DNA from 2 places in the Stenotrophomonas sp. YJH_SMC_91 genome. Region 2 is predicted to be linked to the other one. Evidence: predicted binding sites of a transcription regulator. Region 2 holds the regulator's gene; the other holds the start of a gene.

Region 1 (11,622 bases), on a different contig from region 2:
GCCATCGAGGCGGGTCACGCACGCGGCCAGGCGCTCGCCAACCAGCGCGTGCGCGATGCGCTCGGCACTGGCCCGGTCCGGGCAGGTGGTCAACAGCAGCAGGACGGGATCGACGGTCGACATGACCGTCGAGTATAGGGCCGCCGCCGGGTCAGGACCCGGCGGCGGCCGTGGACCGCTGCGTTGCGCGGTCAGTTGGCCAGCTGGCAGCTGGCCGGCTTGGCCGAGGTGAACAGGCCAGGGGTCGCCCACTCGGGGTGGTCGATGAACGGGTTGCGGTTGCCCTGGAAGCTGTAGATCACGTCATTGCGCGCACGCTCGGCATCATCCGGCGGGTCGGACAGGTGCCAGTCGATCAGCGTCGACAGCAGGCCCATGTAGGCCGGCGAGCTGCTGGTCTTGACGATCCTGCTGCGGTCGTCGGTCAGCTCCAGGTCCGGCTCGGACTGGCCAGTGGCTGCATCCTTGCCGCCCTCGTAGCGGATCGCCATGTACATCACCGCACGTGCCATGTCGCCCTTGCGCTTGCCCCACACCTCGAACGTGCCGGTGTTGCCGTCCGGCGTGCGCACCCAGTTGGAGTTGCCCGGATAGCCACCACTGCCGCCACCCTGGCCGTTGTTGGCCTCGGTGGCGCGCTCGCCGCAGCTGGCGTCGCACTTGCCGAACGGCTTGTTGCCACGGTCGGCGTTCCACTGTGCATCGGTCAGGTACAGCATGTGGGTATCGGTATACGGCGCGTACGGCAGGCCCTTGTCACCCGTGGTGGTGGCAAAACCCAGCGAGTTCGGCCAGGTGTGCTCGCGGTTGTACTTCAGGCCACTGCCGCTGCCGGCGCGATCGGTCACCTTGGCGTAGCTGCGGTTGCGATACGCGTCGAGGATGCGGTTCGGGTTGTTCGGGTCCTCGTCGGCGATCTCCAGGATGGTCCAGGTACTGGTGCCCGAGCCGCTGTACGGGTAGGCGGTGTGGCCCTTGATTGTCGCGTGCAGCGAGCAGCGCAGCTGGCTCGGGCTGGAGGTGTTGACCTTGGAGTAGTAGCCGGCCGGCACACCCGGGTTGCCCGGGTCCGGATTGCCGCCGGTGCTGGCCACGGTGAAGGCGATGCGGCTGTCGGCCGCCGGGTGTGCGCCCTGCAGGTCGGTGATGCGCGCGGCGCGGATGTCGAAGCGGCAGGCTTCACCGGCCACCAGCGCGGTGTTGGTGGACAGCTTCACGCTGCGTCCGCTGGCCGGGAAGGTCAGCGGCACGCTGCCGGAGGTACCGCAGCTCAGCGCGAACGCGCCGCTGGCCAGGTTCACCGTCTCGCTGAACACCACTTCCAGATCGGCCGCGGCCGGGAAGGTGCTGCTGCCCTGCGCCGGGGTGGTGGTGGACACCGACGGCGGCGTGTTCGGGCCCGGGGTGCCGCCGCCACTGAAGGTCTGGCCGTTGTTGCAGCTGCCGAAGGTCTGCCTGGCCGACTCGGCCCAGGTGAAGTGGGCGTACTGGCTGCCGCTGCCGGTCAGCTGCAGCGAGGTGCCGGGGGCCGTGCTGTTGGTCTCGGCCACCGGAATATTCTGGCTGGTCATGCCGGCGGCAGGGCCACCGGAGGCGGTGATGGCGCCCTCGTAGCTGAGGAACTGGACCACCTTGCCGCTGGCGTCGACCAGGGCGATGCCGTCGTTCGGGCCGTTCTGGATGCCGTTGGTCGGGTAGTTGACCACGGCGATGCTGGCGCTGCCGCAACCGGCGGCGGTGCCGGCCGGGACCGGGTTGTTGGCGTAGACCGTGGCGGCCGAAGGATTGCTGCCGTTGTAGAGGTAGAGGCGGTAGCCGGACAGGTCTTCACCTGCGGTAGCGACCACTTCGATGGCTTCGCCGACGTCACCGGCGGCGGTGCTGTCGTCGTAGTGCAGTTCATTGATGAAGACCTCGGCCTGGGCCGGCGCCGCGGCCAGTGCCAGCAGGCAGGCGGCGGCAAGCGGGGACAGCAATCGCATCGACTACTCCTTGTGATTGGGAATGCCTGACCGAGCCTAAGGCCGATCCAGTGACACTTTGTCGTAAATGAACGTCAGATATCTGACAGTGCGACGCTTGTCACCGAAATTGTCCAGGACCGACGCCTTGGCCGAGGCGCGCGGGTGGAAAAAATTTTTTCATTCCGCCCTTGAAAGGGGGCGGCGGGGCTCCATCTCTGCCCTGCTCCCGACGTTGTCGGGTTTCTTCACGTGCGGTTCTGGCACTCGCCTGGGGTGAGTGCTAACATCGCCGGACTTTTTTAGACCAATCAATCACTTAAGAGGTCTCCTATGAGCATCAAGCCGCTGCACGACCGCGTTGTGGTCAAGCCGATCGAAGCCGACGAAATCTCCGCCGGTGGCATCGTCATCCCCGACTCGGCCAAGGAAAAGTCCACCAAGGGTGAGGTCGTGGCCGTCGGCCCGGGCAAGCCGCTGGACAACGGCAACGTGCGCGCGCCGTCGCTGAAGGTCGGCGACAAGGTCATCTATGGCCAGTACGCCGGCAGCTCGTACAAGAGCGAAGGCGTCGAATACAAGGTCCTGCGCGAAGACGACGTGCTCGCCGTCATCGGCTGAGCCTCGGCGCGACCTGTTTCAACCTGATCCCAAACTCCCAGCCGCCGGGCATCGTCCGGCGCTACCAATGAGGTAAATGCAATGGCTGCCAAGGATATTCGTTTCGGTGAAGACGCCCGTTCGCGCATGGTGCGCGGCGTCAACGTTCTCGCCAATGCCGTCAAGGCCACCCTGGGCCCGAAGGGCCGCAACGTCGTGCTGGAAAAGAGCTTCGGCGCCCCGACCATCACCAAGGACGGCGTCTCCGTCGCCAAGGAAATCGAACTGGCTGACAAGTTCGAGAACATGGGCGCGCAGATGGTGAAGGAAGTTGCTTCGCGCACCAACGACGATGCCGGCGACGGCACCACCACCGCCACCGTGCTGGCCCAGGCCCTGATCCGCGAAGGCGCCAAGGCCGTTGCCGCCGGCATGAACCCGATGGACCTCAAGCGCGGTATCGACAAGGCCGTTTCGGCCGCCGTCGCCGAGCTGAAGAACATCTCCAAGCCGACCGCCGACGACAAGGCGATCGCCCAGGTCGGTACCATCTCGGCCAACTCGGACGAGTCGATCGGCCAGATCATCGCTGACGCGATGAAGGAAGTCGGCAAGGAAGGCGTCATCACCGTTGAAGAAGGCTCGGGCCTGGACAACGAGCTGGACGTGGTCAAGGGCATGCAGTTCGACCGCGGCTACCTGTCGCCGTACTTCATCAACAACCAGCAGTCGCAGACCGCTGACCTGGATGACCCGTTCATCCTGCTGCACGACAAGAAGATCTCCAACGTCCGTGACCTGCTGCCGGTGCTGGAAGGCGTCGCCAAGGCCGGCAAGCCGCTGCTGATCGTGGCCGAGGAAGTTGAAGGCGAAGCGCTGGCCACCCTGGTCGTCAACACCATCCGTGGCATCGTCAAGGTCGTGGCCGTCAAGGCTCCGGGCTTCGGCGACCGTCGCAAGGCGATGCTGGAAGACATGGCCGTGCTGACCGGCGGCACCGTGATCTCCGAAGAAGTCGGCCTGTCGCTGGAGAAGGCCACCATCAAGGACCTGGGCCGCGCCAAGAAGGTGCAGGTCTCCAAGGAGAACACCACCATCATCGACGGCGTCGGCGACAAGGCCAACGTTGATGCACGCGTGGCGCAGATCAAGACCCAGATCCAGGACACCTCCTCGGATTACGACCGCGAGAAGCTGCAGGAACGCGTGGCCAAGCTGGCCGGCGGTGTTGCCGTGATCAAGGTCGGCGCCTCGACCGAAATCGAAATGAAGGAAAAGAAGGATCGCGTCGACGACGCCCTGCACGCCACCCGTGCGGCCGTTGAAGAAGGCGTGGTTCCGGGCGGCGGCGTTGCCCTGGTCCGCGCGATCACCGCGCTGGCCGGCCTGAAGGGCGCCAACGAAGACCAGAACCACGGCATCCAGATCGCCCTGCGTGCGATGGAAGCCCCGCTGCGCGAGATCGTTGCCAACGCCGGTGACGAGCCGTCGGTCATCATCAACAAGGTCAAGGAAGGCACCGGCAGCTTCGGCTACAATGCCGCTACCGGCGAGTTCGGCGACATGCTGCAGTTCGGCATCCTGGACCCGACCAAGGTGACCCGTTCGGCGCTGCAGAACGCGGCCTCGATCGCTGGCCTGATGATCACCACCGAAGCCATGGTTGCCGAAGCTCCGAAGAAGGACGAGCCGGCCATGGGCGGCGCCGGTGGCATGGGCGGCATGGGTGGCATGGGCGGCATGGACTTCTAAGGTCCACGCCCGCGTCGGACGTTGCCGGCCCTGGTCGGCGCGTCCCCCCGATGCACGGAAAAACCCCGCCGCGAGGCGGGGTTTTTTTGTTGCCCGGTTGCCGCCATGGCGCCGCGTCGCTACGCTCGCAGACCATGCCTACCTCGTTCATCGTCGTCGACGACTTCCTTTCTCCAGCCGATGCACACGGCCTGCGCCAGGCCGGCCTGAGCCTGACCTACCCGGCGCAGGAGGGGGCATTCCCCGGGCGTAATTCGCTCGAACGGCTGGAGCTGGACGGCCTGTCCGAGGCCGCGTCGCGGTTGGTCAACGAGCCGCTGCGGCCGGTCAATCCGTTGCAGTCGCACGGCAAGTTCCGGCTGACCCTGGCCAGCGATGTGGGTCGCGCCAAGGTGCACACCGACCATTCGCACTGGTCCGGCATCCTCTACCTCAGCGCCCCGGAGCACTGCGAAGGGGGTACCGAGTTCTTCCGCCATCGCCGCACCAACACCGAGCGCATGGCGCTGAACGCCCACGAGCTGGCTGCGCTGGGCTACGCCAACGGCGGCGACATGCATCGGGACATCATCGAGCGCGACAGCGTCGACGACAGCCAGTGGGAAATGACCATGCGCATCCCGATGCGCTTCAACCGCCTGGTGCTGCTGCGCCCGTGGTTCTGGCATACCGCCGGCCCGGCCTTCGGCGACCGGCCGGAGAATGGGCGGCTGGTCTACCTGATGTTCTTCGAGCAGGCGCTTTGAAGGGAGGTCATCCACGCATGGCGTGGATCTACTTCACGAATGCCTTCGCTGCGCCGTACTCCCACTGCCACGGTACGCCGATGTCGCCGAGCACGAAGGCCACCAGCGCCGGGAAGGTCGCCTCGGCGCGCACATCGTTGCCCAGGATCACCACGCAGCGCTGCTGCTGCTCGACGCACACCAGCGTATTACCGACCGCATCATCGTGGCCGCCCTTGTAGAAGCCCGCGCCTTGCGGGCCACGGAACGTCACCACTCCCAGGCCGGCCGCCAGGTCCTTGCGCTGCAGCGCCTTCGGCAGCTCCGGCTGCAGGGTGGGGAACTGGCTGGCGGTGGTGATCGGTAGCTGCGGCCGCACCAGCTCCTTGCGCATCGTCGCTGACAGCCCATCGCCGCGCACGTAGCCGGCGGCGAAACGGGCCATGTCGGCGATGGTGGTATCCATCGAACCGGCCGCGCGCACGCGGCTGCGCTCATCGTGCGGCTCGGCGGTGCCCTCCATGGTCCAGCCGTCGGCCAGGTTGGTGGCGAAGTCCCCGCGCCACATCATGCTGGTGCGGGTCATGCCGAAGCGGTCGAATACCCGCTGCTGCATCAACGCACCTACATCCTCGCCCAGCCGTCCGCGTTCGATCACGAACTGCAGCAGGATCAGCCCTTCGCCGGAATAGCCGTAGCGGCTGCCTGGATCGAAGTGGAACTTCAGCCGGCCGTCCGGTTCCAGAAACGCGAAGTTGGCAAAACCACTGGCGTGGTTGAGCAGCAGGCGAGGGGTGAGCTGGCGCCAGCGCGCATCATCGGCCAGCACGCTGTAGTCGGCGTACTTCTTCGTTTCGGGCGGATAGTCCGGCAACGGCTTGTCCAGCGCTGTGGCGATGCTGGCATCCAGATCGATGCTGCGGTCCTGCGCCAGCTGCGCGACCAGATGGCCGAATGCCATCTTGGTCAGCGAGGCGGCGTACATCACCGTATCGGTGCGCAGTGGTTCGCCTGCGGTATTGCGCTCGCCGTAGGCGGCGACGTGCACCACCTTGCCGCCGTCGATCACCGCCAGTGCCATGCCGCGCGCCTGTGCGGCCTGCATCAACCGCTGCGCTTCGGCATCGATGCGGACCGGCGAGGGTACCGGGGGAGGTGCAGCCAGCACGGCCAGCGGGAACAGCGTCAGCAACATCAGGGCAGCACGGCACATGCGTGGAACTCCTGGTGGGGCGCACGGTGATGCTACGCCAGGCTGCCGCTGGCGTCATTGCCGGATGTCAGCTGGCCTGCGGCCGGCGCAGGCAGATCCGGGACGCGCCGGCACCGATGTCCACCTGGCCGCCGCGCATTGCATCCGCACCAAGGATCAGCGCCGGCCGGCCCTCCAGGCCGATCGCCTTGAATACTGGCAGTTCGCTGATGCGGACCTCCATCGAGGGGTGCTGCCAGCCGTTGCCGGCCATGCCGGGCAGGGTGTACAGCCAGGTTGCCTGCTTTCCGCCGCCCAGACCTTCGGTGCCCTTTTCACGCACCCGCACCCGTGCGTCGCTGCCGTCGGTGCGCAGCCCCAGTGCGCGGGCTGCTTCGGCGTTGAGGACGGTCTGCGCGGCACCGGTGTCGACCACGGCGATGGCGTCCACCGCGGGCGCGCCCAGTGCAAGCATGATGAAACCGAACTGGCGCAGGCCGTCAGTGCGTCCGGGCAGCGCATTGGGCTGGCAACCCGGTCCTTCCAGGTTCAATCCGCCGGGTGTCCACAGCGCCAGTTGATTGCGGCCGAAGTCCCAACGGGTGTCCCAGCGTCCGGTCAGATCGTTGCCGATCAAGCCGTCAATGGCCGGATCATCGTCCTTCGGCAACGACGACAGATCGACCTTCATGGCTTGGGCCTGCAGCTGCCAACTGCCCAGCTGCCAGGACGTTGTGCGTATGCGCTGCAGCCGCGCGGAGGCTGAACTTGCCCCTTGGGCCTGTGATACCTCTGCATCCGCATCCCCCAGACCGTAGCGCCGCACGACGCGGTCATCGACCAGGGTGGCGCCTGCCGCGCTGTCGACCACGAAGCGCAGCGGTTCGGCACGCCCGTCCAGCGACACGGCCACGGCCGGATGACCGCCCTGCATCCACATCGGCAGGATGTGTTCGGGGGAATCGGACGCCAGCGCAGCCAGCGGGGCAGCAAGCAGGACGAATGGGATGAGGCGCAAGGCAAGTCTCCGCAGTGATCATGGGTGACCATTGGCGCGCAGCGCCGTATCGCGGGAATATCGGCGTTGATACCGTCCTGATTCAGACCTGCCTGATACTGCCTGCATGACGACTCCCGCCCGTGTCATCGTTGTCGATGACGACGCCAGCATCCGTGATGCCATCGCCGATTGCCTGTTGCTGCATGGCTACCAGGTACGGGTGGCAGCGGACGCGACGGCGCTGGACGTGCTGCTGCAGGTCGATCGCCCGGACGTGATCATCCTCGACTGGATGATGCCCGGTGAGGATGGCCTGTCGGTCTGCCGCCGGCTGCAGGCACGGGCCATTCCGATCCTGATGCTGTCGGCGATGGGCAGCGCACCGGACAGGGTGATCGGCCTGGAGATGGGCGCGGACGACTATCTGGCCAAGCCGTTCGATCCGCGCGAGCTGCTGGCGCGGGTACGCGCGCTGCTGCGCCGGCAGGACAAGCTGCGCGCGCAGGTAGCCAGTGAACTGCGCTTTTCTGGTTGGCGGTTGCTGCCGGAACAACGTCGCCTGCTGGCGCCGGATGGGAACGAGCTGGTGCTCAGCCGTGGTGAATTCAGCCTGTTGCTGGCGCTGGCCGAACGCCCCGGGCGGGTGCTGGGGCGCGAGCAGCTGCTGCAGCTAAGCCGTGGCGAACCGAGTGACAGCGTCGACCGCGCGATCGACCTGGCGATCAGCCGCCTGCGCCGCAAGCTCGGGCAGGCCTCACCCGGTGCGGAAGCCCTGGTGCAGACATCGCGTGGCGAAGGCTATCGCTTCCACGCCGAGGTACAGGTGCTGTGAACAGCCGGTGGCCGACCGCGCGTTGGATCACGATGCTGGCCCTGGCCAGCCTGCTGCTGGCGACACTGGTCAGCGTGGCCGTGGTTGGCTGGATGCCTCGGCCCGCGCCGCCACCGATGCGGTTGGACCAGGCCGTGCAGGTGCTGCGGGGGGAGCAGGCCGCGGCACCACTGGGCCTGCATCTGGCGACGCAGGATGCGCCACCAAAGGGCAGTGCCAGTGACTGGCTCACCCAGTTGGCGGCGCTGCAGATGGGTTTGCCGGCGAAGGAGGTGCGCCTGGTCTGGAGCGGACAGGGCAAGGCGCCTGATGTGCAGGTCATCGAAGGCGGCGAGGTGCTCGACGGCACGGCGCGGGTCGGTGTACTGAAGGCGCAGGCCGCGCTGCTGACCGCGATGCAATGGCCGCCGTTTGAACTGGGCGTGCGCCAGGCCGATGGCCGCTGGCGGGTGGTCGGCAGCGATCACAGTGATCTGGCAGCTTGGCGGCGACAGGTGATACTGGCGCTGCTGGGCGGTGCCGTGTTGCTGGCGCCGCTGGCGGCGTGGGCATCGATCCGGCTGGGGCGTCCACTACGACGCTTGGCCGATGCCAGTGCACGTGTGGACCTGCAAGCCGACACGCCCCTGCCGGATGATGGCCCGCGCGAGGTACAGATGCTGGCCGCCGCGATCGGCACCGGTCGAGAGCGCCTGCGTGCGCAGGCCCAGGACATGACCCATATGCTGGCTGCAGTGGCGCACGACCTGCGCACACCATTGACCGGCCTGCGACTGCGCGCCGAGTTCGCGCCCACACCACAGGCGGCCCGGATGGTGGCGGACATCGAGCGCATGGACACGATGATCGAGCAGGTGCTCGATTACGCACGCGGTGAACTGCAGCCGTTGCAGATGCGCCCGCTGGATCTGGCCGCGCTGCTGGAGGAGTGCGTGCAGGCAGCGTTGCTGCGCGGTGTCGAGATCTCCATCCAGGGGCCGGACAGTCTGCCCTGGCACGGCGACGCGTTGCTGCTTCGGCGCGCGTTCGACAACCTTATCGACAATGCCGATCGCTATGCCGGGGCGATGGAACTGCGGCTTGCCGTGGTTGAGCGAGGGGTCCAGCTGGAGGTGATGGATCGGGGCCCAGGTATCGCCGAGGGCGACCGAGTACGCCTGCTGCAACCGTTCCAGCGCAGCGAGCGTTCTCGTAGTCGCACCACCGGTGGAGCGGGACTTGGGCTGGCAGTGGCCGCCAATGTGGCGAGGCGGCACGCGGGCGAACTGCAGCTGCTGCACCGGGAGGGCGGCGGGCTGGTTGCGTGCCTGCTGCTGGGAAAGTTCACCTGATATCGGCTGTGGTTTACAGGCAGCGGCTGTTCGGCTGTATGATTAGGCGCCTAACAATATCGCGTGCGTGAGATGATCGAAGCCAAGCACCATGCCCTGATCGAGGAAGCGCAGCGACGCGGTCACGCCAACATCGCGCCGCTGCGCCTGTGTTTCCAGCTGCTCTCGCTGTCCTCGTCGATCGATCGCGACTGCGCCGCGCGGCTGGCACCGCATGGGCTCAGCGAGGGTCGCTTCATCGTGCTGTTCCTGTTGCACGGGGCCGGTGGCGCACTGCCGCCGCATGTGCTGGCCGAACGCGCCGGCGTGACCCGCGCCACCATCAGCGGCCTGCTCGACGGCCTGCAGCGCGAAGGCCTGCTGCAGCGTCGCAACGATGACGGGGATGGCCGCCGCCTGCAGATCGTGCTGACCGCACCGGGAAAGCGTTTGGCCGAATCGCTGTTCGAGCAGCACACGCAATGGATCGGTGGGCTGTTCAACGGCCTGGATGCTGATGAACAGCAGCAGCTGTCACAGCTGCTGCACAAGGTCTGGCAGCACACGGACGCCGGGCGGGAATCCGCAGCATGAGCACGGCCATTCCTGCGGAACGCCGGCAAGCACTCAACACCGGCCGCGTCCCCGCCACCCATCTGGCAGAATGCCTGGCAGTGGATTTTGCCGCGCTGCTGCAGGTGGTGGCGCCTGCGCTTGCACCGGAGGCGCTGCAACGCATGCGGGACGCCTCAGGCAAGGGCATCACGCTGCGCATGGCCCTGGCTGCGCAACTGCTGCGTGAGGCGGGGCAGGGGGCGCCTGCGCTCTGGCAGCATCACAGCTCCGATACCGTGCGCGGCTGGGCCTGCTACCTGATCGGCAGCGATGCCCGCGCAACGCTGGCAGGGAAGCTGCAGCAGATGCGCACACTGGCCGATGACCCCCATTTCGGTGTGCGCGAATGGGCGTGGCTGGCACTACGCACGGACATCGTTGCCGCACCACTGCAGGCGCTGGAGCACCTGCAACCGTGGTCACAGGAAACATCGCCGTACCTGCGCCGCTTCGCCTGCGAAGCACTGCGTCCGCGCGGTGTCTGGGCCACGCATATCGCACTGTTCAAGCAGCACCCGGAACATGCATCCGCGCTGCTGGAAGCACTGGCCGACGATCCGGAACGCTATGTGCAGGATTCGGTCGGAAACTGGCTCAACGATGCCGGCAAGACCCAGCCGCAGTGGCTGCGCCAGCTGTGTACGCGTTGGCAGCATGAGCGCCACAGCGACGCCAACGCCTACATCCGCAAACGCGCGCTGCGCTCGCTCCGGTAGTGCCGGCCGCTGGCCGGCAACCCCCGAACCCTCAAGGAAGAACCACCATGTCGCACACCTTCATCGAGCTCTACACCGCCACCCCTGCCTGGACCACACTTCCGCCCGAGCAGCGGAATGCCTTCTTCGCCCGTATCGGCGCCGGCATGCAGCAGTTCGATCCGGTCCGCATCACGCCGCTGGCGATGGGCCGCGTTGCCTCGGGCGTACCGCACGGCAGCGATGAGCAGTTCTATGCGGTCTGGCGCTGCGCAAGCCGCGAGGAGGTCGATGCGTTGATGGCCGGCATTGCCGCTACCGGCTGGCATGAGTACTTCACCACCACCCAGGCGGTAGGCGCGATGGACAGCATGGCCCAGCACCTTGCCGACCTGGCCGCCTTGTAGCGGGGCGGCAGACGCCGGCAGATCCCGGTGCTGGGCATGGGTGGCACATGCGCCTGTCACCCAGACGAGGTAAACAGGACATTGCCCATGTCCATCCGCAGGAAGGTCGATCATGCAGAGCACGCTCCAGGTCACGCTGTTCGGCCCTCTTGGCGACAGCCCGGCGTTGCAGTTGCCGGGGCTGGAGGGGCCGTCGGTGGCCATCCCGGAATCGGCCCTGCGGCGCTTGGTTTCCGATCTCTACACCGCGCGTTCCCTGCTCAACCCCGAGCAGCTGGACGAGGCCCGGCAGGAACTGGATCGCGTGCTGGAACGCTGGGCCGACATCCATGAGGGCCTGCTGCTGGACGTGGAAGTGCATGGCAAATGAGCGACGTTGCGTGGTTGCCGCCGCGTGGGCAGGGCCGGCGCGCATCTCGCTGAACCGCGTCCCCAGTTGCGGATGAAACATTTTGCACTGCGCAAAAGCTGTGCTATCAATACAACCTATGAACGCAGCCGCCACCCGCTTTTACTGGTATTACTTTCCGAAG
Region 2 (11,622 bases):
CTGCTCGCCGAAGGCACTGCGGTTGGCCGACAGCAGCCCCTCACGGAATGCATCGCGTGCAGTGTCGTCGCCCTGCCCGACCTGGGCCTGCAGGGTCTGCAGCTGGCCGACCAAGCGCTCCAGCATCGGCGCCACGTACGGGTTGCCGAACTGGATGTCCTCGTAGATCGCGGGGTTCAGCGACAGGATGCGCGAGATGATCGCCGTATCCAGTTCGAACGATGCCGACCGGTACGGCATCATCGCGGCCAGGTCGCCCAGCTGCGGCTGGTACTGGCGCAGCACGCCGGCCTGGGCCAGGTGGGTGGCATGCACCATCGCCTGTACCAGCGCCATCATCTGGTCGTGATGCTGTGGCGTGGCCCGCACGCACTCAGCCTGCAGGGCCGTGCACAGCGAATCGACCCATGGCTGCCAGTGCCGCAGCCGCGCTTCGCAGACCACCATCACCCGACCCTTCAGGGTCGGCGCTTTCGGTGGCGCGGTCATCGGGTGCAGCCCGACCACCTCGGCCTGCGAGGCCAGCATCGCCTGCACCGGTGCCTCCTTCACCGAGGTCACGTCCAGCCACAGCCGGTCCTGCTCGCGGCCGGCCGACTGCCGCACGTACTCGGCGATCAACGCCGGCGTATGCCGGATCGGCGCCGAGAACACCAGCACATCGGCCTGCGCGAGCAACTGTTCCGGCGTATGCGAGCCCGGATCAGCCGGATCATGGCCGATTACCCGCAGCTGCATGTGCTGCTGGAAGAAGCGGGTCAGCCAGCGCCCGTAGGCGCCGGCACTGCCGACGATGCCGACCGTGCGCGGCGTGCGTTCGAGCAGGCCGCTCATGCCACGCGTTCGGCGCGGAAGCGCGTCCCCTCGGCCAGCGCGGCAGGCGCTGCAGCGATCACGTCGAATTCTTCGAAGCCGTTGTCCAGGGTCGCCTCCAGGGCCGCGTGGGTGCCGGCAATCGCACGCGAGATCGCCTGCTGCATCGATTCGCCGCGCAGCAGGAACGACACCACCAGCGACATCAGCACATCACCCGTACCGGCCACGTCCACCGGCAGCAGGGGCGAGGTCCAGCGCCAGGTCTCCTCGCGGCCGACAGCCAGGGTCACCAGTTCACCCGGGGTGCCGCCCACGCTGTGCGCGATCACCCAGTGCGGGCCACGATCCAGCAGCGTGCGTGCGGCGGCGATGGCATCGGCCTCGGCGAGCGCCGGCATGCCGGTGAGGCGATTGAGTTCAAAGGCGTTCGGGGTCACCAGCCAGGCATGCGGCAGCAGGCGCTCTGCGAAGATCGCTTCCAGGCCCGGTTCCACGTAGGGGCCGGTGTGCGTATCACCAATCACCGGATCCAGGCAGTAACGCAGCTGCGGGCAGGCCGGCAGGATGTCGTCCAGCCAGTCGGCGAAGGCGGCACCGTTGGAGGTGCTGCCGAAGTAGCCGGACACCAGCATCTTCGCCCGCTGCGGCAGGCCGCGCTCGTGGGTGCCGAGCAGCAGGTCGGCGAACCAGTCGGCGGGCAGCACGCGACCGCGCGTGGTGTCGTAGAACGGCGCGTTGCTGAGCAACACGGTCGGAATTTCTGCTACGCGCACGCCGAGAGCGCGCATCGGCGGCACGGCGGCGCTGTTGCCGGCGTGGCCGTAGACAAGTTGCGACTGGACCGAGATGACATCGATCGGCGACGGGCCGTCGGGCCGCTGGCGGCGGCCGTGGACCAGGTGGTTATCAAGGGATTCGCTCATGGCCGCATTCTACGCCCGGTGGGGGGTTCGGCAGGGCTTGCAGCCCTGCGCCTGCAGAATCAACGTCAACATCAAAAGCCAGAGCGGGCTATCCGTGGGATGGCGGGGCGGTGTCGGCGTGCGGGGACGCCGCAAGTACGTCCTTGTAGGCTTGGCAGCGGCATCCATGCCGCTGACACCCCGCACGCCGACACCGCCCCGCCTTCGACAGTTGGCCGACAGCTGCTGGTGGGTGCCGACCGTTGGTCGGCACATCTGTCGGATACCGAATGAATTCGTCCACGCATGGCGTGGCTCTACTGGCAACTGCGGCTGTTGGTAGGTGTCGTCCGTTGATCGACACGTCTGTCAAATATCGATATCCGACCCCGTGCCGACCAACGGTCGGCACCCACCAAAGCAGAACGCTGTTCCGACAGATCCCGGAAAACGGCGCGACCGAGCTACATGGACGTACTTGCAGTGTCCCCCTCAACCGACCCCACCCCGCCCACCCACGGATAGCGCGCTTTGGCTTTTGCCGTTGCCTCTGCGGGTGCAGGGCGCAGCCCTGCAAAAAGAAGCACCCCTCAGTGAACAGCAGGCCGCGACGGCGGCAGCCACGCCGCCACGATGCCGAGCAGCGGCAGGAACGCAGTCAACTGGTAGACGTACTCAATGCTGGTCTTGTCCGCCAGCAGGCCGAGCACGGCAGCACCCAGTCCACCCATGCCGAACGCAAAGCCGAAGAACAGGCCGGACACCATGCCGATGCGGTGCGGCATCATTTCCTGTGCGTACACCACGATCGCCGAGAACGCCGACGACAACACGAAACCGATCAGCACCGCCAGCACCGTGGTCCAGAACAGATCGGCATGCGGCAGCATCAGTGCGAACGGTGCAACGCCAAGGATCGAGGTCCAGATGATCGGCTTGCGGCCGATGCGATCGCCCAGCGGGCCACCGAGGAAGCCGCCGGCGGCGGACGCCACCAGGAATGCGAACAGATGCAGCTGCGCCTGTGCCACCGGAATGCCGAAGTGGTGGATCAGGTAGAAGGTGAAGTAGCTGCCGATGCTGGCCATGTAGAAGTACTTGCTGAAGATCAGCACCAGCAGGATCGCCAGCACCTTGGCCACGGTGCGCGGGGGATGGCGCGGCGCCATCGAGGCGGTGCTGGCCGGGCGCGGGGTGCCCAGGTGCAGCGCGTACCAGCGGCCGACATAGGTCAGCAGTGCAATGCCGATCAGCGCGGCGCCGGCAAACCACGACGCGGCATGCTGGCCATGCGGCACGATCACCGCTGCAGCAATCAATGGACCGAGCGCGGCACCGAAATTGCCGCCCACCTGGAACACCGACTGTGCGAAGCCATGGCGGCCACCCGAGGCCAGCCGCGCAATGCGCGATGCTTCCGGATGGAAAATGGCCGAACCAATGCCGACCATCGCCGCAGCCATCAGCACCACCGCATAGTTCGGCGCGAAGCCGAGCAGCAGCATGCCGCACAGGGTCGAGGCCATGCCAATCGGCAGCGAGTACGGCGCCGGGCGACGGTCGGTGGCGGCGCCAACCAGTGGCTGGAAGATCGAAGCGGTCAGCTGGTAGGTCAGCGTGATCAGGCCGATCTGGGTGAAGCTCAGGTTGAAGCCGCCCTTGATCACTGGATAGATGGCCAGGATCAGCGACTGCATCATGTCGTTGACGACATGCGAGGTGGAAATAGCTGCCAGCACACCGGGAGCCACCGGACGTGAGGTCGTTGCGGGAGAAGCCAAGGCGGACATGGACGCAGTCAGGTTGGGGGCGAGCCACGCATGCTACGGTTACCCTCCCCTCCCTTCTGCCGCGTTCGGGTCATGGCCTATCGCAAAAAGGACATTGCCGGCGATGTCGACCCGGCTGCGCCGTGGCGTGATGTGCCACTGCATCGTCCGGTCACCTATCGGGTTACCCAGTACCCGGCAGGCACCCATATCGCAGGCCACAAGCACCAGCGCCACCAGCTGGTCTATGCCATCTCGGGGCTGATGGTGGTGCGCTCGGAAGTCGGTCGCTGGGTCGTGCCCTCCACCCGTGCGATCTGGATGCCGGCGGGCATGGTGCACGCGGTGGACTGCATTGCCGCCGTGCACATGCGCAGCCTGTACATCGATCCGTCGTTCGCCCCGCAGTTGCCGGCCGAACCGTTCGCGGTACAGGTGGCACCGCTGCTGCGCGAACTGCTGCAGGCAGCCACCCTGATCAAGGGCGAGCACATCGAAGACAGCCGCGATGGCCGCGTGGTGCGCCTGCTGCTGGACGAACTGCATCGCATGGACGTGCTCCCGCTGCACCTGCCCTCGCCCACCGACCCGCGCCTGCAGCGGATCTGCCAGCACATCCAGAAGCACCCCGGCGATGACGCCACGCTGCAGGACTGGGCACAGGCGCTGGAAGTGGACGTGAAAACCATCCAGCGCCACTTCGCCCACGAGCTGGGCATGACCTTCGGCCAGTGGCGACAGCAGGCGCGACTGCTGGCCGCATTGGAGCGGCTGGCGGTCGGCGACAAGGTCATCGATGTCGCGCTGGCGATGGGCTACGACAGCCCCAGCGCGTTCACCAGCATGTTCAAGCGCCAGCTGGGGCAGACGCCGGCGGCGTTTTTCCGCTGATCGCAAACGAAAACGCCGGGCATGGCCCGGCGCTACCGTTCAACACTTGCGTTGAAAACTCAGGACGTCATCCGGTCCCAGAAGCCCTTCACGCCATCCATGAAGGTGGCCGACTTCGGCGAATGCTTGCGTGCTTCCTCGCCGACGAAGGTGGCTTCGAACTGTTCCAGCAGCTTGCGCTGCTCAGGGGTGAGGTTGACCGGAGTCTCCACCACCACGCGGCAGTACAGGTCGCCCTCGCTGCGGCTGCGCACCGAACGCACGCCCTTGCCGCGCAGGCGGAACAGCTTGCCGGTCTGGGTCTCGGCCGGAATGCGGATCTCCGCTTCGCCGCCGAGGGTGGCCACGCGCACGGTGTCACCCAGTGCCGCCTGCGAGATGCGGATCGGCACTTCGCAGTGCAGGTCGTCGCCATCGCGCTGGAAGATCGCATGCTCGCGCACGCGCACTTCCACGTACAGGTCGCCCGGTGGCGTACCGGCCGGACCGGCTTCGCCCTCGCCCTGCAGGCGGATGCGGTCGCCGGTATCGACGCCGGCCGGCACCTTCACCGACAGCACCTTGTCTTCCTCGACACGGCCGTTGCCGTGGCAGGTCTTGCAGGGCTTGGCGATGATCTGGCCACGGCCGCCGCAGTTGTGGCAGGCCTGCTGCATGGCGAAGATGCCGCGCTGGATGCGCACCTGGCCGCGGCCATGGCACACATTGCAGGTTTCGACCTTGCCGTCTTCCGAGCCACTGCCATCGCAGTCGCCGCACTCGGCCAGGGTCGGAATCTCGATGCGGCGCTCGACGCCGCGCACGGCTTCTTCCAGGTCCAGCTCCATCACGTAGCCGATATCGGCGCCGCGACGCGCCTGGCGCGGACCACCGCCACCGCCGCCAAAGATGTTGCCGAAGATATCGCCGAAGATATCGTTCATGTCCGGGCCGCCCGGCCCGCCGCCGCCCATGCCGTGCTCGAACGCCGCGTGGCCATGGCTGTCGTACATGCGGCGCTTGTTGCCGTCGGACAGCACTTCGTAGGCTTCCTTGCACTCCTTGAAGGAGGCTTCGGCCGCCGCATCACCCGGGTTGCGGTCCGGGTGGAACTTCATCGCGCAGCGACGGTACGCCTTCTTCAGCTCGTCGTCGGTGGCGGTGCGGTCAACGCCCAGCACTTCGTAATAATCGCGCTTGCTCATATCGTGGATCTGGTTCCGGAAAGTCGGGATTCGTCAAAGCGGAAGAGCGGAACCAGGTCCGCTCTTGCGTCGGGCGCCCCGACACGCCGGTGGGCGGTCAGGACCCTGATGCGACAACGGGACGCTGGTGGCCAGCGTCCCGTGTCGGTCCGGATCAGGACTTCTTGTCGTCCTTGACTTCGGTGAACTCGGCGTCGACCACGTCGTCCTGCGCCTTGCCGGCATTGCCGGCGTCGGCACCCGGGGCACCGCCCTGGTCGGCCGAAGCAGCGGCGAACAGCGACTGGCCAGCTTCTTCCAGTGCCTTCGACTTGGCTTCGATCTGTGCCTTGTCGTCACCCTTCATCGCGGTTTCCAGGTCGGCCAGGGCCGCCTCGACCTTGCCGATGACATCGCCGCCGACCTTGCTGCCGTGCTCGGTGATGGCGCTGCGGGTGCCGTGGATCAGGGCGTCGGCCTGGTTGCGGGCCTGCACCAGTTCCTGGAACTTCTTGTCTTCTTCGCGGTTGGCTTCCGCGTCGGCGACCATGCGCGCGATCTCTTCCTCGGACAGGCCCGAACCGGCCTTGATCTCGACCTTCTGTTCCTTGTTGGTCTTCTTGTCCTTGGCCGACACGTGCAGGATGCCGTTGGCGTCGATGTCGAAGGACACTTCCACCTGCGGCAGGCCACGCGGGGCCGGCTCGATGCCGGACAGGTCGAACTTGGCCAGCGACTTGTTGAAGCGGGCCTGTTCGCGCTCACCCTGCAGCACGTGCACGGTCACGGCCGACTGGTTGTCCTCGGCGGTGGAGAACACCTGCGAGGCCTTGGTCGGGATGGTGGTGTTCTTCTCGATGATCTTGGTGAACACGCCGCCCATGGTCTCGATGCCCAGCGACAGCGGGGTCACGTCCAGCAGCAGCACGTCCTTGACGTCGCCGCCCAGCACGCCGCCCTGGATCGCAGCACCCAGTGCCACGGCTTCGTCCGGGTTGACGTCCTTGCGCGGTTCCTTGCCGAAGAACTCGGTCACCGCCTGCTGCACCTTCGGCATGCGGGTCTGGCCGCCGACCAGGATCACTTCGCTGATGTCGCTCGAACGCAGGCCGGCATCGTTCAGGGCGACGCGGCACGGCTCGATCGACTTCTTGATCAGGTCGTCCACCAGGGCTTCCAGCTTGGCGCGGGTCAGCTTGATGTTCAGGTGCTTCGGACCCGACGCGTCAGCGGTGACGTACGGCAGGTTCACTTCGGTCTGCTGGGCGCTGGACAGCTCGATCTTGGCGCGCTCGGCAGCATCCTTCAGGCGCTGCAGGGCCAGCGGATCCTTGCGCAGGTCGATGCCCTGGTCCTTGTTGAACTCTTCAACCAGGTACTCGATGACGCGGTTGTCGAAGTCTTCGCCACCCAGGAAGGTGTCGCCGTTGGTGGCCAGCACTTCGAACTGCTTTTCACCGTCGACGTTGGCGATCTCGATCACCGAGACGTCGAAGGTGCCGCCGCCCAGGTCGTACACCACGATCTTGCGATCCTTGTTGTCGCCCTTGTCCAGGCCGTAGGCCAGCGCGGCCGCGGTCGGCTCGTTGATGATGCGCTTGACGTCCAGGCCGGCGATGCGGCCGGCGTCCTTGGTTGCCTGGCGCTGGCTGTCGTTGAAGTAGGCCGGCACGGTGATGACCGCTTCGGTGACCTTCTCACCGAGGAAGTCCTCGGCGGTCTTCTTCATCTTTTCCAGCACCTTGGCCGAGATTTCCTGCGGGGCCATCTTCTTGCCGTCGCTGGTGGCCACCCAGGCGTCGCCATTGTCATGGGCCAGGATGCTGTACGGGACGTGCGCGATGTCCTTCTGCACTTCGGCGTCGGTGAACTTGCGGCCGATCAGGCGCTTCACCGCGTAGAAGGTGTTCTTCGGGTTGGTCACGGCCTGGCGCTTGGCCGAGGCGCCGACCAGGACTTCGCCGTCCTTGGTGTAGGCGACGATTGACGGGGTGGTGCGATCGCCTTCCGAATTCTCGATGACGCGGGCCTTGCCGCCGTCCATGATCGCCACGCACGAGTTGGTGGTGCCGAGGTCGATACCAATGATCTTGCCCATGGGGGAGACTCCTGAGGATGCTTGTTGGTGTCAGTCCGGCCGTTCGGCCGGTGGATGAATACGATGTGGGGGAGGCTCGTGGAACATTCAAGCCGTCTCCCGAACGCTGTGTTCAGCGCCTGGAAAACCTTGCCAGGCATGGCCTGGCACAACCGGGACCGGGCAAAGCCCGGCCTGGTCCATCAATCGGCGGCCACCACCACCAGCGCCGGCCGCAGCAGGCGCTCGTTGAGCAGGTAGCCCTTCTGGAACACGGTCACCACGCTGCCCGGGGCGGCGCCCGGCGTCGGCACCTGGCTGATGGCCTGGTGGTGTTCCGGGTTGAACGGCTGGCCGATCGGGTCCAGCAGGACCAGTCCGTTGTCGGCGGCCACCTTCAGCAGCTGCTTGTAGGTCAGCTCCAGGCCTTGGCGCAGCGGGTGCGGGTCGTCGCCGGCGGCCTTCAGGCCGGCATCCAGGCTGTCGAACACGGGGAGCAGATCGCCCAGCAGCTTCTCGTTGGCGAACTTGCGGGCCTGTTCGATGTCACGGGCAACGCGCTTGCGCTGGTTCTCCAGGTCGGCGCGCTCACGCAGGGCATCGGCCTTGACCTGTTCGATTTCGGCGCGCAGGCGCTCGACTTCGTCGTTGACGCCGGCGGTGGCGGCCGCATCGGCGGCACTCTGCTGGGATTCGATATCTGGCTGTTCGTGGTTCATGTCTGGGTCCCTGGCGGTCAATCTCCGCCTCCACCCACCCTAGTGTGGGCGGGATGCTGCGTTTCAAGCGTCGGATGTTCCCGGCGGGCGGCCGGCTGGCGAAAACGCCGCGCCCAGTACATCGGCGGTAGCCTGGACCAGCGGGATCACGCGGTCGTAGGCCATCCGCTTGGGGCCGATCACCCCCAGCACGCCCAGCACCTGGCCATTGGCCGTGTAAGGGGCAGTGACCAGCGAGACGCCCTGCAGCGGCATCATCCCGGTCTCCTCGCCGATGAAGATGCGCACGCCGGGCGCCTGGATGGTCCGCTCCAGCAGCTGCAGGATCTCCCGCTTGCTGGAGAACAGCTCGAACAGCTCGCGCAGGCGCTCCAGGTCGGACAGGTCCTGCACCCCCATCAGGCGGGTCTGGCCGGCCACCAGCATGTCGTCGGCCGCCGGCTGCAGGGCCTGCTCGGCCAGCTCGATGCTGTGCGCCAGCAGCTGTTCCAGCTCGGAGCGGGCATCGCGCAGTTCCAGCAGCAGTCGGGTGCGGATCTCGGCCATCGGCAGGCCGGCGAAATGGGCATTGAGGTAGTTCGCGACCTGCTCCAGCTGGCCCGGCGCGAACTCCTGCCGGGTCTCGATGACGCGGTTCTGCACCTCGTTGTCGGCAAACACCAGGATCGCCAGCACCCGGCGCCCGTCCAGCGCCACGAAGTCGATCTGGCGGAAGGCGAACTGCTCGCGTCGCGGCGCGCTGACCACGCCGACGAAGTGGCTCATCGCCGACAACAGCTCCGAGGCGCTGCCGAGCAGGGCCTGGGTGCTGCCGCCGCCAGCCAGTTCCTGGCGCAACCGGGCCAGCTCGCCTTCGCCCGGCGGCTGCATCTGCAGCAGGCTGTCGACGAAGACCCGGTAGCCATGTGCGGTCGGGACGCGCCCGGCGGAGGTGTGCGGCGAGGCCAGCAGCCCCAGGTCTTCCAGGTCACCCAGGATGTTGCGGATGGTGGCCGGACTGACCTCCAGCCCGGCCACGCGCGCCAGCGTCTGCGAGCCGACCGGCTCGCCGTCCTGGATGTAACGCGCGATCAGCGTGCGCAGCAGATGGCGCGCACGCGGGGCAAGCTGGTCGGGAGAACCGTGCATGGAATCAACCTGTGAGACACGGACACTAGATAATGGCGGCGCATCACCTTGGCAAGTCATTGGACCTCCCTCGCCCGCGTGCTAGCGTTGCGCGGCTGCTGATACCCCCTTACCCATGCTCAGACATCTTTCGATCAAGGATTTCGCCGTCGTCCGCGCCACCGAACTGGAGTTCGGGCCAGGCATGACCGTGGTTTCAGGCGAGACCGGCGCCGGCAAGTCGCTGATGGTCGACGCGCTGGGCTTCCTGTCCGGCCTGCGCGCCGACAGCGGCGTGGTCCGCCACGGCGCCGCGCGCGCCGAGCTTTCGGCCGAGTTTGCGCTGGAGCAGCTGCAGGCTGCACGCCAGTGGCTGGCCGACAACGAGCTGGACGACGAGGAGCAGTGCCAGCTGCGCCGGGTCATCCGCGCCGATGGCGGTTCGCGGGCCTGGATCAACGGCCGCCCGGTGACCCTGGCGCAACTGGGCGACCTGGCCTCGCTGCTGGTGGAGATCCACGGACAGCACGAACAGCAGGCCCTGCTGACGCGCCCGTCGCAGCTGGCCCTGCTCGACGCCTATGCGCGCAACGAGAACGAACGCCGCCAGGTGCGACGCGCCGCCGCGGCCTGGCAGGCATTGGTCGATGAATCGCTGGCGCTGTCGCAACAGGGCGACGTCAGTGACCGGATCGGCTTCCTGGAGCACCAGCTGCGCGAGCTGGACCGTGAAGACCTGGAGCCGGAGTCGATTGCCGCACTCGGCGCCAGCCACCGCCGCCAGGCCCATGCCAGCGCCCTGCTGAGCGCCTGCCAGGCCGCCAGCAACCAGCTCAACGGCGACGACGGCAGCTCCGCGCTGGACCTGCTGCAGCAGGTGCGCCACGAGCTGTCGCGCCTGATCGAGCACGACCCGCGCCTGGGCGAGGTGGATGGCCTGATCGAGAACGCTTCGATCCAGCTGCACGAAGCCCTGTCGCTGCTGGATCGGGTGCATGACGACCTCGACGCCGACCCGGAACAGTTCGAGGAGAACGAGCGCCGCCTCGGCCGTCTGCACGACCTGGCCCGCAAGCACCGCGTGCCGATGGACGAGCTGGGTGCGCAGCGCGAGCGCATGCACGCCGAAGTGGAACAGCTGCGCGGCGCCGACGAACGCCTGCAGCGCCTGGCCGGCGAGATCGACAAGGCCGCCGCCGCCTGGCGCGCACAGGCCGAAGTGCTGACCGCCAGCCGTCGCAACGCTGCTGCCGAGCTGTCGGCCACCACCACCGGCATCATCGCAGAGCTGGGCATGGGCGGCGGCCAGTTCCTGATCGAGCTGGAACCGCAGGACGCCGCCAAGCCCGACCCGCAGGGTGCCGAGCGCGTGGAATTCCTGGTCGCAGCCAATGCCGGCCAGCCGCCGCGCGCCCTGCGCAAGGTGGCCTCCGGCGGCGAACTGTCACGCATCTCGCTGGCCATCGAAGTGGCCGCGCTGGACCTGGATGCAGTACCGACCATGGTGTTCGACGAAGTCGACTCCGGCATCGGCGGCGCGGTAGCCGACATCGTCGGCCAGAAGCTGCGCGCGCTCGGCGAGAAGCGCCAGGTGCTGTGCGTGACCCACCTGCCGCAGGTTGCCTCCAAGGGCCATGCCCATTACCGGGTCAGCAAGGGCCCGGTGGAAGGCATGACCCAGAGCGCCGTGGAAAAGCTGGACAGCAAGGCGCGCGAGGAAGAGCTGGCACGCATGCTCGGCGGCGTGGAAGTGAGCAAGGAAGCGCGCGCCGCCGCGCGCAAGCTGCTGCAGCCCTGAGGCCGGCACTACCGTGCGTGGGCCCGGCTTCCGCACGGTAGTGCCGCCCGCTGGCCGGCAACCGATGCGAGGGGTCGAAGATCGTGAGGTTGCCGGCCAGCGGCCGGCACTACCCCCGTGGCTGCGTCAGGTCGACGTTCTCCACCAGGAAATCAAGAAACGCGCGCACCCGCAGCGGCAGGTAGCCGCCCTGCCCCAGGAACACCGCGTGCACCTCTTCCAGGTCACCGGGGTTGGCCTCTTCCAGCACCGGCAGCAGGCGCCCGGCGGCAATATCCTGCTGCACCTGGAATGCTGCCAGCCGCGCCATGCCCAACCCACCCAGCACCAGCTGGCGCAGCGCATCGCCGTTGCTGGCGCGGGCGTTGCCACTGGGCAGC

Evidence for each region. Region 2 encodes HrcA, which represses chaperone genes, less so after heat shock. Its sites were predicted from a motif close to TTNGCACTCNNNNNNNNNGAGTGCNAA; they were not measured.
Region 1: the regulator HrcA is predicted to act here: its motif matches at 2,222-2,248, upstream of AC5P5X_RS08875 (co-chaperone GroES).

The regions. Positions count from the first base shown of each region.
Region 1 is NZ_JCAFRT010000005.1:75,732-87,353, reverse strand. Features, by position in the region: gene cutA (divalent-cation tolerance protein CutA) at 1-123, opposite strand, end outside; gene AC5P5X_RS08880 (endonuclease) at 192-1,982, opposite strand; gene AC5P5X_RS08875 (co-chaperone GroES) at 2,295-2,582, shown strand; gene groL (chaperonin GroEL) at 2,664-4,313, shown strand; gene AC5P5X_RS08865 (DUF6445 family protein) at 4,448-5,059, shown strand; gene AC5P5X_RS08860 (serine hydrolase domain-containing protein) at 5,088-6,251, opposite strand; gene AC5P5X_RS08855 (aspartyl protease family protein) at 6,319-7,248, opposite strand; gene AC5P5X_RS08850 (response regulator) at 7,355-8,062, shown strand; gene AC5P5X_RS08845 (sensor histidine kinase) at 8,095-9,393, shown strand; gene AC5P5X_RS08840 (MarR family winged helix-turn-helix transcriptional regulator) at 9,466-9,966, shown strand; gene AC5P5X_RS08835 (DNA alkylation repair protein) at 9,963-10,703, shown strand; gene AC5P5X_RS08830 (DUF6616 family protein) at 10,751-11,089, shown strand; gene AC5P5X_RS08825 (hypothetical protein) at 11,202-11,459, shown strand.
Region 2 is NZ_JCAFRT010000006.1:129,532-141,153, reverse strand. Features, by position in the region: gene AC5P5X_RS10280 (prephenate dehydrogenase) at 1-834, opposite strand, end outside; gene pdxY (pyridoxal kinase) at 831-1,739, opposite strand; gene AC5P5X_RS10270 (MFS transporter) at 2,309-3,508, opposite strand; gene AC5P5X_RS10265 (AraC family transcriptional regulator) at 3,581-4,378, shown strand; gene dnaJ (molecular chaperone DnaJ) at 4,438-5,562, opposite strand; gene dnaK (molecular chaperone DnaK) at 5,717-7,639, opposite strand; gene grpE (nucleotide exchange factor GrpE) at 7,822-8,337, opposite strand; gene hrcA (heat-inducible transcriptional repressor HrcA) at 8,401-9,465, opposite strand; gene recN (DNA repair protein RecN) at 9,581-11,242, shown strand; gene AC5P5X_RS10235 (LysR family transcriptional regulator) at 11,352-11,622, opposite strand, start outside.